Regions from separate parts of the Streptomyces sp. NPDC016677 genome, predicted to be linked through region 1. Evidence: riboswitches for the same ligand, from Rfam matches in the RefSeq annotation. Region 1 holds a riboswitch; the other holds the start of a gene.

Evidence for each region. A riboswitch is a leader RNA that binds a small molecule or an ion and turns the genes downstream of it on or off. The one in region 1 is predicted to bind glycine.
Region 2: another riboswitch for glycine. It lies ahead of gcvT (glycine cleavage system aminomethyltransferase GcvT); the one in region 1 lies ahead of gcvP (aminomethyl-transferring glycine dehydrogenase).

Annotation. Positions count from the first base shown of each region.
Region 1 covers NZ_JBVHEO010000025.1:9,925-13,834, reverse strand. Annotated here, with positions in the region: gene gcvP (aminomethyl-transferring glycine dehydrogenase) at 1-2,526, opposite strand, end outside; glycine riboswitch at 2,708-2,802, opposite strand; gene ACZ3IG_RS34900 (PRC-barrel domain-containing protein) at 2,929-3,303, shown strand; gene ACZ3IG_RS34895 (DNA polymerase IV) at 3,583-3,910, opposite strand, start outside.
Region 2 covers NZ_JBVHEO010000008.1:284,121-288,030, forward strand. Annotated here, with positions in the region: gene ACZ3IG_RS23010 (enhanced serine sensitivity protein SseB) at 1-231, opposite strand, end outside; gene ACZ3IG_RS23015 (AAA family ATPase) at 278-955, opposite strand; glycine riboswitch at 1,135-1,229, shown strand; glycine riboswitch at 1,230-1,357, shown strand; gene gcvT (glycine cleavage system aminomethyltransferase GcvT) at 1,397-2,515, shown strand; gene gcvH (glycine cleavage system protein GcvH) at 2,648-3,028, shown strand; gene glyA (serine hydroxymethyltransferase) at 3,041-3,910, shown strand, end outside.

The DNA.
Region 1 (3,910 bases):
GCCGTAGTCGATCAGCCGCTTGGCGACGTCGTCGACACTCACGCCGGTCGCCTTGGTCAGCGGCCGCAGGTCGATGACGCACTCGTGCGCGACCAGCCCGTGCGGCCCCGTGTACAGCACCGGGTAGTGCGGCTCCAGGCGCTTGGCGACGTAGTTGGCGGACAGCACCGCCACCTGCGTGGCCCGCTTGAGCCCCTCGCCGCCCATCAGACGGACGTAAGCCCAGGAGATGGGCAGGATGCCCGCCGAGCCCCAGGGGGCCGCCGAGATGGGCCCCACGCCGGTCTGCGGGCCGGCCGCGGGCTGGAGCGGATGGTTGGGCAGGTACGGCGCGAGGTGCTCCCGTACGCCCACCGGGCCGACGCCGGGACCGCCGCCGCCGTGCGGGATGCAGAACGTCTTGTGCAGGTTGAGGTGGGAGACGTCGCCGCCGAAGTGGCCCGGCCGGGCGAGGCCGACCAGGGCGTTGAGGTTGGCGCCGTCCACGTACACCTGGCCGCCCGCGTCGTGCACGGCCGCGCAGATGTCGGCGACGTGCGCCTCGAAGACACCGTGCGTGGACGGATACGTGATCATCAGCACCGCCAGCTCGTCGCGGTGCTGCTCGATCTTGGCCCGCAGGTCCTCGACGTCGATCTCGCCGTCCTCGGCGGTCTTGACGACGACGACCTTCATCCCGGCCATGACGGCGCTGGCGGCGTTGGTGCCGTGCGCGGAGGACGGGATCAGGCAGACGGTCCGCTGCTCGTCGCCGTTGGCGCGGTGGTATCCGCGTACGGCGAGCAGGCCGGCCAGCTCGCCCTGCGACCCGGCGTTGGGCTGGAGCGAGACCTTGTCGTACCCGGTGACCTCGGCCAGCCGCTCCTCCAGCTCGCGGATGAGCGTGAGGTAGCCCTGCGCCTGCTCGGCGGGGGCGAAGGGGTGCAGCTGCCCGAACTCGGGCCAGGTCACCGGCTCCATCTCGGTCGTCGCGTTGAGCTTCATGGTGCAGGAGCCCAGCGGGATCATGCCGCGGTCCAGCGCGTAGTCCCGGTCGGCCAGCCGGCGCAGGTAGCGCAGCATCGCGGTCTCGGAGCGGTGCTGGTGGAAGACGGGGTGGGTCAGGAACTCGTCGGTGCGCAGCAGCCCCTCGGGCAGCGCGTCCCCGGTCGCCGCGTCCAGCGCCTCGATGTCGCCCTCGGCCCCGAACGCGTTCCACACCCCGCCGATCTGCGCGCGCGTGGTCGTCTCGTCGCAGGCCATCGAGACGTGGTCGGCGTCGACGAGCCGCAGGTTGACCCCGTTCTGCCGGGCCGCGGCGACGATCTCGGCGGCCCGCCCGGGCACCCGTGCCGTGACCGTGTCGAAGTAGTCGCCGTGGACGATCTCGACACCGCCCGCCGCGAGCCCCGCGGCGAGGACGGCGGCGTACCGGTGGGTGCGCCGGGCGATGCCGCGCAGCCCCTCGGGACCGTGGTACACGGCGTACATCCCGGCCATGACGGCGAGCAGCACCTGCGCGGTGCAGATGTTGCTGGTGGCCTTCTCGCGGCGGATGTGCTGCTCGCGGGTCTGCAGGGCCAGCCGGTAGGCCCGGTTCCCGTCGGCGTCCACGGAGACGCCCACCAGCCGCCCGGGCAGGCTGCGCGCCATCTTCTCCTGTACGGCCATGTAGCCGGCGTGCGGTCCGCCGAAGCCCATCGGCACCCCGAACCGCTGGGTCGTGCCCACCGCGATGTCGGCGCCCAGCTCACCGGGCGACTTCAGCAGCGTCAGCGCGAGCAGATCGGCGGCGACGGTGACCAGCGCGCCCAGCTCGTGCGCCCGGTCGATCACCGGCTTGATGTCGCGTACGGCACCGGAGGCGCCCGGGTACTGGATCAGTACGCCGTTGATCTCCCGCTCCGCGACCTGAGCCGGGATGCCCTCGGCGAGGTCGGCGACGACGACCTCGACGCCGGTCGGTTCGGCCCGCGTCCGGATCACGGCGATGGTCTGCGGCAGCGCGTCCGCGTCGACCAGGAACAGCCCCTTCTTGTTCTTCCCCATCCGCCGCGACAGCGCCATCGCCTCGGCGGCGGCCGTGCCCTCGTCGAGCAGCGAGGCCCCGGAGGTCGGCAGCCCGGTCAGCTCGGCCACCATGGTCTGGAAGTTGAGCAGCGCCTCCAGGCGCCCCTGGGAGATCTCCGGCTGGTAGGGCGTGTACGCGGTGTACCAGGCCGGGTTCTCCATGACGTTGCGCAGGATCACGGGCGGCGTGAACGTGCCGTGGTACCCGAGCCCGATCATCGAGTCGAGCACCTGGTTGCGGTCGGCCAGCGCGCGCAGTTCGGCCAGCACCTCGGCCTCCGTGCGCGCCCGGGGCAGGTCCAGTGCGCCGGCGCTCTTGATCACGTCCGGCACGGCGGCGGACGTCAGCTCGTCGAGCGAGCCGTACCCGACCTGGGCGAGCATCTTGGCCCGGGCCTCGTGGTCGGGGCCGATGTGACGCTGCTCGAACGGAATTCCCTGTTCGAGCTCGGAGAGCGGAGTGCGGTGGGCTGTCATGGTGCGGAGGCCTCCTGGTCTGACGCGACCTGCGAGGGACACCCACGGCACGGGTGCCCCGACGGCCTCCCCCTCTGTCATCTCGACCTGAGAGCTTCACCGGGATCCTGTCGGGCCGTCCCGGCTTTCACCGTCGGTGAGAGCGGAAGCCGTCGACACCCGCTCTGCTTTCCAGAGTGACCTCGTCCGTGCGGTACGTGGGCCTGAGAGATTCCGGGGAGGATTTGCTCCTTCGGCGCCTCCGATGTATCCGGAGGACTCTCCCGCACGGGGTCAGCAGCCGCTCGCCAGCCTACCAGCGAGGCCCACGCACGGTCTTTCGAGTGGCCGCACATCCGAATGTGCTCTTTTGTAGTGCTTACGGATGATGTACCGGATGGTTGGCGACCACCTGGAGGGCCCGTGCGTACCGACATCGACCCGCGCAACCTGATCGGCCGCAAGGCGTTCGACCGCAACGGCACGAGGATCGGCACCGTCGACGAGGTCTACCTCGATGACGCCACCGGCGTACCCGAATGGGCGGCCATACGCACCGGCCTCTTCGGCCGGGACGCCTTCGTCCCCCTGGAGCCCAGCGAACTGGTCGACGGCACGCTGCGGGTGCCCTTCGACCGCGCGCTGATCAAGGAGGCCCCCGACTTCGGCGTCGGCCGCCACCTCTCCCCGGAACAGGAACTCCAGCTCTACCACCACTACGGCCTCGACATCGCCGCCCCGTCCCCCCTGCCCGACCGCGACTTCGGCAAGCTGGCGGGCCAGGAGGAGACGACCTGAGGCGTACGGGTACGGGGCGCGTCCGTCACCGCCGAGCCGCCGGACGTGGCGGCGTCGGCCACCCGCCTGGCCCGCGCGGGGGACCAGCGACGATGAGTGGCACCGCTCCTTCGGGATCAACGCGGCTCGCGGGCGTCCGGCCGACCCGCCCCGGCACCTCGGCGCCTTCCGCGGCGTCCACGGCGCGCGCCGCCGGCCCCGGCAGGCGCCGACCGCCCCTGCTCCTCCCGCTCCTCCGGCACGGCCGGCGAGGCCGCCCGCGCCCACGCCGCCCGACCGTCACCCCGCACCGGACGGCCCCACCGCGTCCACCGGACCGGCGGCAGCCGAGGGTCTTCGCTCCACCAACGGCAGCGGTTCCGCCGGCTCCAGCTCCGGATCGTCGGTCCGGAAGGTCCGCACCCGCCCCGGCCGGGTCGACAGCGGCGTCTCGAAGCGCACCGTGACCCGCCCCAGACCGCTGCCCTGCACCCACCCGTGCCCGTACACGGCGTGCCGTACGTCGTGCCCCGACGGCCAGCGGCGCTCGGCGGGCGGGAGGTCGGGCTCGGCGGGCCCGCGCCGGTCGGTCTCCTCGGCCGGCGCCGACGGCTGAGCCGGCTCCTCC
Region 2 (3,910 bases), on a different contig from region 1:
CGGGACGTACGCCTGGCCCTGGATCTCCAGCGTGGGCAGGTCCAGGGGGCCGCTGCGCGGGCCGCCGCCGCCCGGCAGCGGAACCCAGACGAAGCTGCGGCCGAGGACCTCGACTATCCGGCCGCCGGCGCCCGGCACGCCGAGGGCGGCGGAGAGCACCTCCTCCAGTTCGTTGCCGGGCCATCCGCCGTGCGGGTGAGGGTGCGCCTGCGCCTGCGCCGGGAAGTCCATCTGCTCGCCTACCGCCTGTGGGGAACCGCTGGTGTGGCTGAAAAGGCTACCGGTCGGAGCCGGTGAAGCCGATCCGGCGCAGGGTGTCGGCGGCCGCGCGGTCGAGCAGGACGGCGGCGCCGCAGCCGGGCGGCAACTCACCCCGCTGGGCCGCGCTCAGCAGCCGGTGGGTGGCCGTGCGGTGGCGCAGGAACGCGTACCGGGACACGCCCCGGCCGCGCTCGCGCTGGCCCTGGAGCGCCTGCTCGGCGTCGACGTCGAGCAGCAGCAGGTGCAGGGTGCCGCCGCGCCGCCGGGCCTCGCGGGCCAGCCAGCGGCGCACCCAGGTCTGGGTGCCGCAGTCGTGCACGACGACGCCCTCGCCGGAGCGCAGGGCGCGGCGCAGCCCGGCGTAGTGGGCGATCCGGACGAGGGGGCGGTAGACCGCGTACGGCAGGAAGCGCGGCATGCGCCGGTCCCAGCGGTCGCGGGAGTCCTGCGAGTCGATGCGGGTCCCGCGCACGGTCCGCTCCATCAGCGTGGACTTGCCGCTGCCGGGCAGGCCGGTGACCGCGACGAGGTCCTTCGGGCCGAAGAGCAGGGCGTGCGGGCTGCGGCCCGCGCGGTCCCGCAGGTCGCGGACGACGGGTGCGGGCCGCTCGGCGCACGCCTCCCGGGCCGGGGCCGTGTGCTGCTCGGGCAGCGCGAGTCCCGAGGTCGTGGCGTACGCCGTGGTCCTGTTCACCGTGATCGTCCTCCCCTGGGGCGGTTCACGTGTTCCATCCCCGTCGAGTGTAAAGAGAAGGTAATGCCGCGGTCTCGCGATTTCGTTCGTTCCGCGCCACAAGCCGGTCACAAAGGCGGCGCCGGGGCCGGTGCCGGGGGCGGTGCTACTGTGGCCGCGCCAACTGCATACCGGCCGTTTGAATCCGCGCGGGAGAGTCCCCGGTCGTCGCCGGGGCGCCGAAGGAGCAAGTTCCTCCCTTGAATCTCTCAGGCCCCGTCACCGCGCGGGCGAGGCACATCTGAAAAGCGGGCCGCCGTCCGGGCGGCCCCACCCAAGGTGCAAGTCCTGACCACGACCGGTACTCCGGTGACCGGCGTGGTCACGGCGAACCTCTCAGGTACCGATGACAGATGGGGAGGGCCTTCCTCGCCCGTGCCGTCCTGCCCTGGGAGACGACCGATGAGCAGTACCCTGCCCCGCCGCACCGCGCTCGACGCGGTGCACCGCGCACTCGGCGCGACCATGACCGACTTCGCCGGCTGGGACATGCCGCTGCGCTACGGCTCCGAGCGCGACGAGCACACCGCCGTACGCACCCGGGCCGGGCTCTTCGACCTCTCGCACATGGGCGAGATCACGGTCACCGGCCCCCAGGCCGCCGCGCTGCTGGACTTCGCGCTGGTCGGCAACATCTCCACCGTACGGCCGGGCCGCGCCCGCTACACCATGATCTGCCGGGCAGACGGCGGCATCCTGGACGACCTGATCGTCTACCGGACGGCCGACGACACGTACCTGGTCGTCGCCAACGCCTCCAACGCCCAGGTGGTGCTGGACGCGCTCACCGAGCGGGCGGCCGGGTTCGACGCCGAGGTCCGCGACGACCGGGACGCCTACGCGCTGCTCGCCGTGCAGGGGCCGGAGGCGGCGGGCGTCCTCGCCGCGCTGACCGACGCCGACCTGGACGGGCTGAAGTACTACGCCGGCCTGCCGGGCACCGTCGCCGGCGTGCCCGCCCTGATCGCGCGCACCGGCTACACCGGCGAGGACGGCTTCGAGCTGTTCGTCGCCCCGGACGGCGCGGAGCGGCTGTGGCGGGCGCTGACCGAGGCGGGCGCGCCGGCCGGTCTGGTGCCGTGCGGCCTGTCCTGCCGGGACACGCTCCGCCTGGAGGCGGGCATGCCGCTGTACGGGCACGAGCTGACCACCGCGCTGACGCCCTTCGACGCCGGGCTCGGCCGGGTGGTGAAGTTCGAGAAGGAGGGCGACTTCGTGGGGCGCGCGGCGCTGACCGAGGCCGCCTCCCGCGCCCAGGACAGCCCCCCGCGCGTCCTGGTCGGCCTGGTCGCCGAGGGCCGCCGGGTCCCGCGCGCCGGGTACGCGGTGGTCGCCGGCGGCCGGGTGATCGGCGAGGTCACCTCCGGCGCCCCCTCCCCCACGCTGGGCAGGCCGATCGCGATGGCGTACGTCGACGCGGCGCACGCGGCCCCGGGGACGCCCGGGGTCGGCGTGGACATCCGCGGCAGCCACGAGCCGTACGAGGTCGTGGCGCTGCCGTTCTACCGGCGCGAGAAGTAAGCGACCGCGCCGGACACCGGCAAGCCGCTCCACAGGTCCACAGGTCAGCGACCGGCGCCGGGAGCGGGCACATCCGCCTTCCGGCATCCCCCTCATTCACCGCCACTCCACCTCTTACGGGAGAATCCAGCCATGAGCAACAACCCCCAGCAGCTCCGCTACAGCAAGGAGCACGAGTGGCTGTCGGCCGCCGAGGACGGCGTCGCGACGGTCGGCATCACGGAGCACGCGGCCAACGCCCTCGGTGACGTCGTCTTCGTCCAGCTCCCCGAGACCGGTGCCACCGTGACCGCGGGCGAGACCTGTGGCGAGCTGGAGTCGACCAAGTCGGTCTCCGACCTGTACTCCCCCGTCTCCGGCGAGGTCACCGAGGTCAACGAGGACGTCGTCGACGACCCGTCGCTGGTGAACTCCGCGCCCTTCGAGGGCGGCTGGCTGTTCAAGGTGCGCGTCGCCGAGGAGCCGGCCGACCTGCTCTCCGCCGACGAGTACACCGCCTTCTCGGCCGGCTGAGGAGCCCTCGCGATGACCCTCCTGAACACCCCCCTGCACGAACTCGACCCCGACGTCGCCGCCGCCGTCGACGCCGAGCTGCGCCGCCAGCAGTCCACCCTGGAGATGATCGCCTCCGAGAACTTCGCGCCGGCCGCGGTGATGGAGGCCCAGGGCTCGGTGCTGACCAACAAGTACGCCGAGGGCTACCCGGGCCGCCGCTACTACGGCGGCTGCGAGCACGTCGACGTCGTCGAGCAGATCGCCGTCGACCGGATCAAGGCCCTGTTCGGCGCCGAGCACGCCAACGTGCAGCCGCACTCCGGCGCCCAGGCCAACGCGGCGGCGATGTTCGCGCTGCTGGACCCGGGCGACACGATCATGGGCCTGAACCTCGCCCACGGCGGTCACCTGACCCACGGCATGAAGATCAACTTCTCCGGCAGGCTCTACGACGTCGTCCCGTACCACGTGGGCGACGACGGCCTGGTCGACATGGCCGAGGTGGAGCGCCTGGCGAAGGAGAAGAAGCCGAAGCTGATCGTGGCCGGCTGGTCGGCCTACCCCCGGCAGCTGGACTTCGCCGCGTTCCGCCGGATCGCGGACGAGGTCGGCGCGTACCTGATGGTCGACATGGCGCACTTCGCCGGTCTGGTCGCGGCGGGCCTGCACCCGAACCCGGTGCCGCACGCCCACGTGGTCACCACCACGACCCACAAGACCCTCGGCGGCCCGCGCGGCGGGGTGATCCTCTCCACGGCCGAACTGGCCAAGAAGATCAACTCGGCGGTCTTCCCCGGTCAGCAGGGCGGCCCGCTGGAGCACGTGATCGCCGCCAAGGCGGTCGCCTTCAAGGTGGCGGCGAGCGAGGAGTTCAAGGAGCGCCAGCGTCGTACCCTGGAA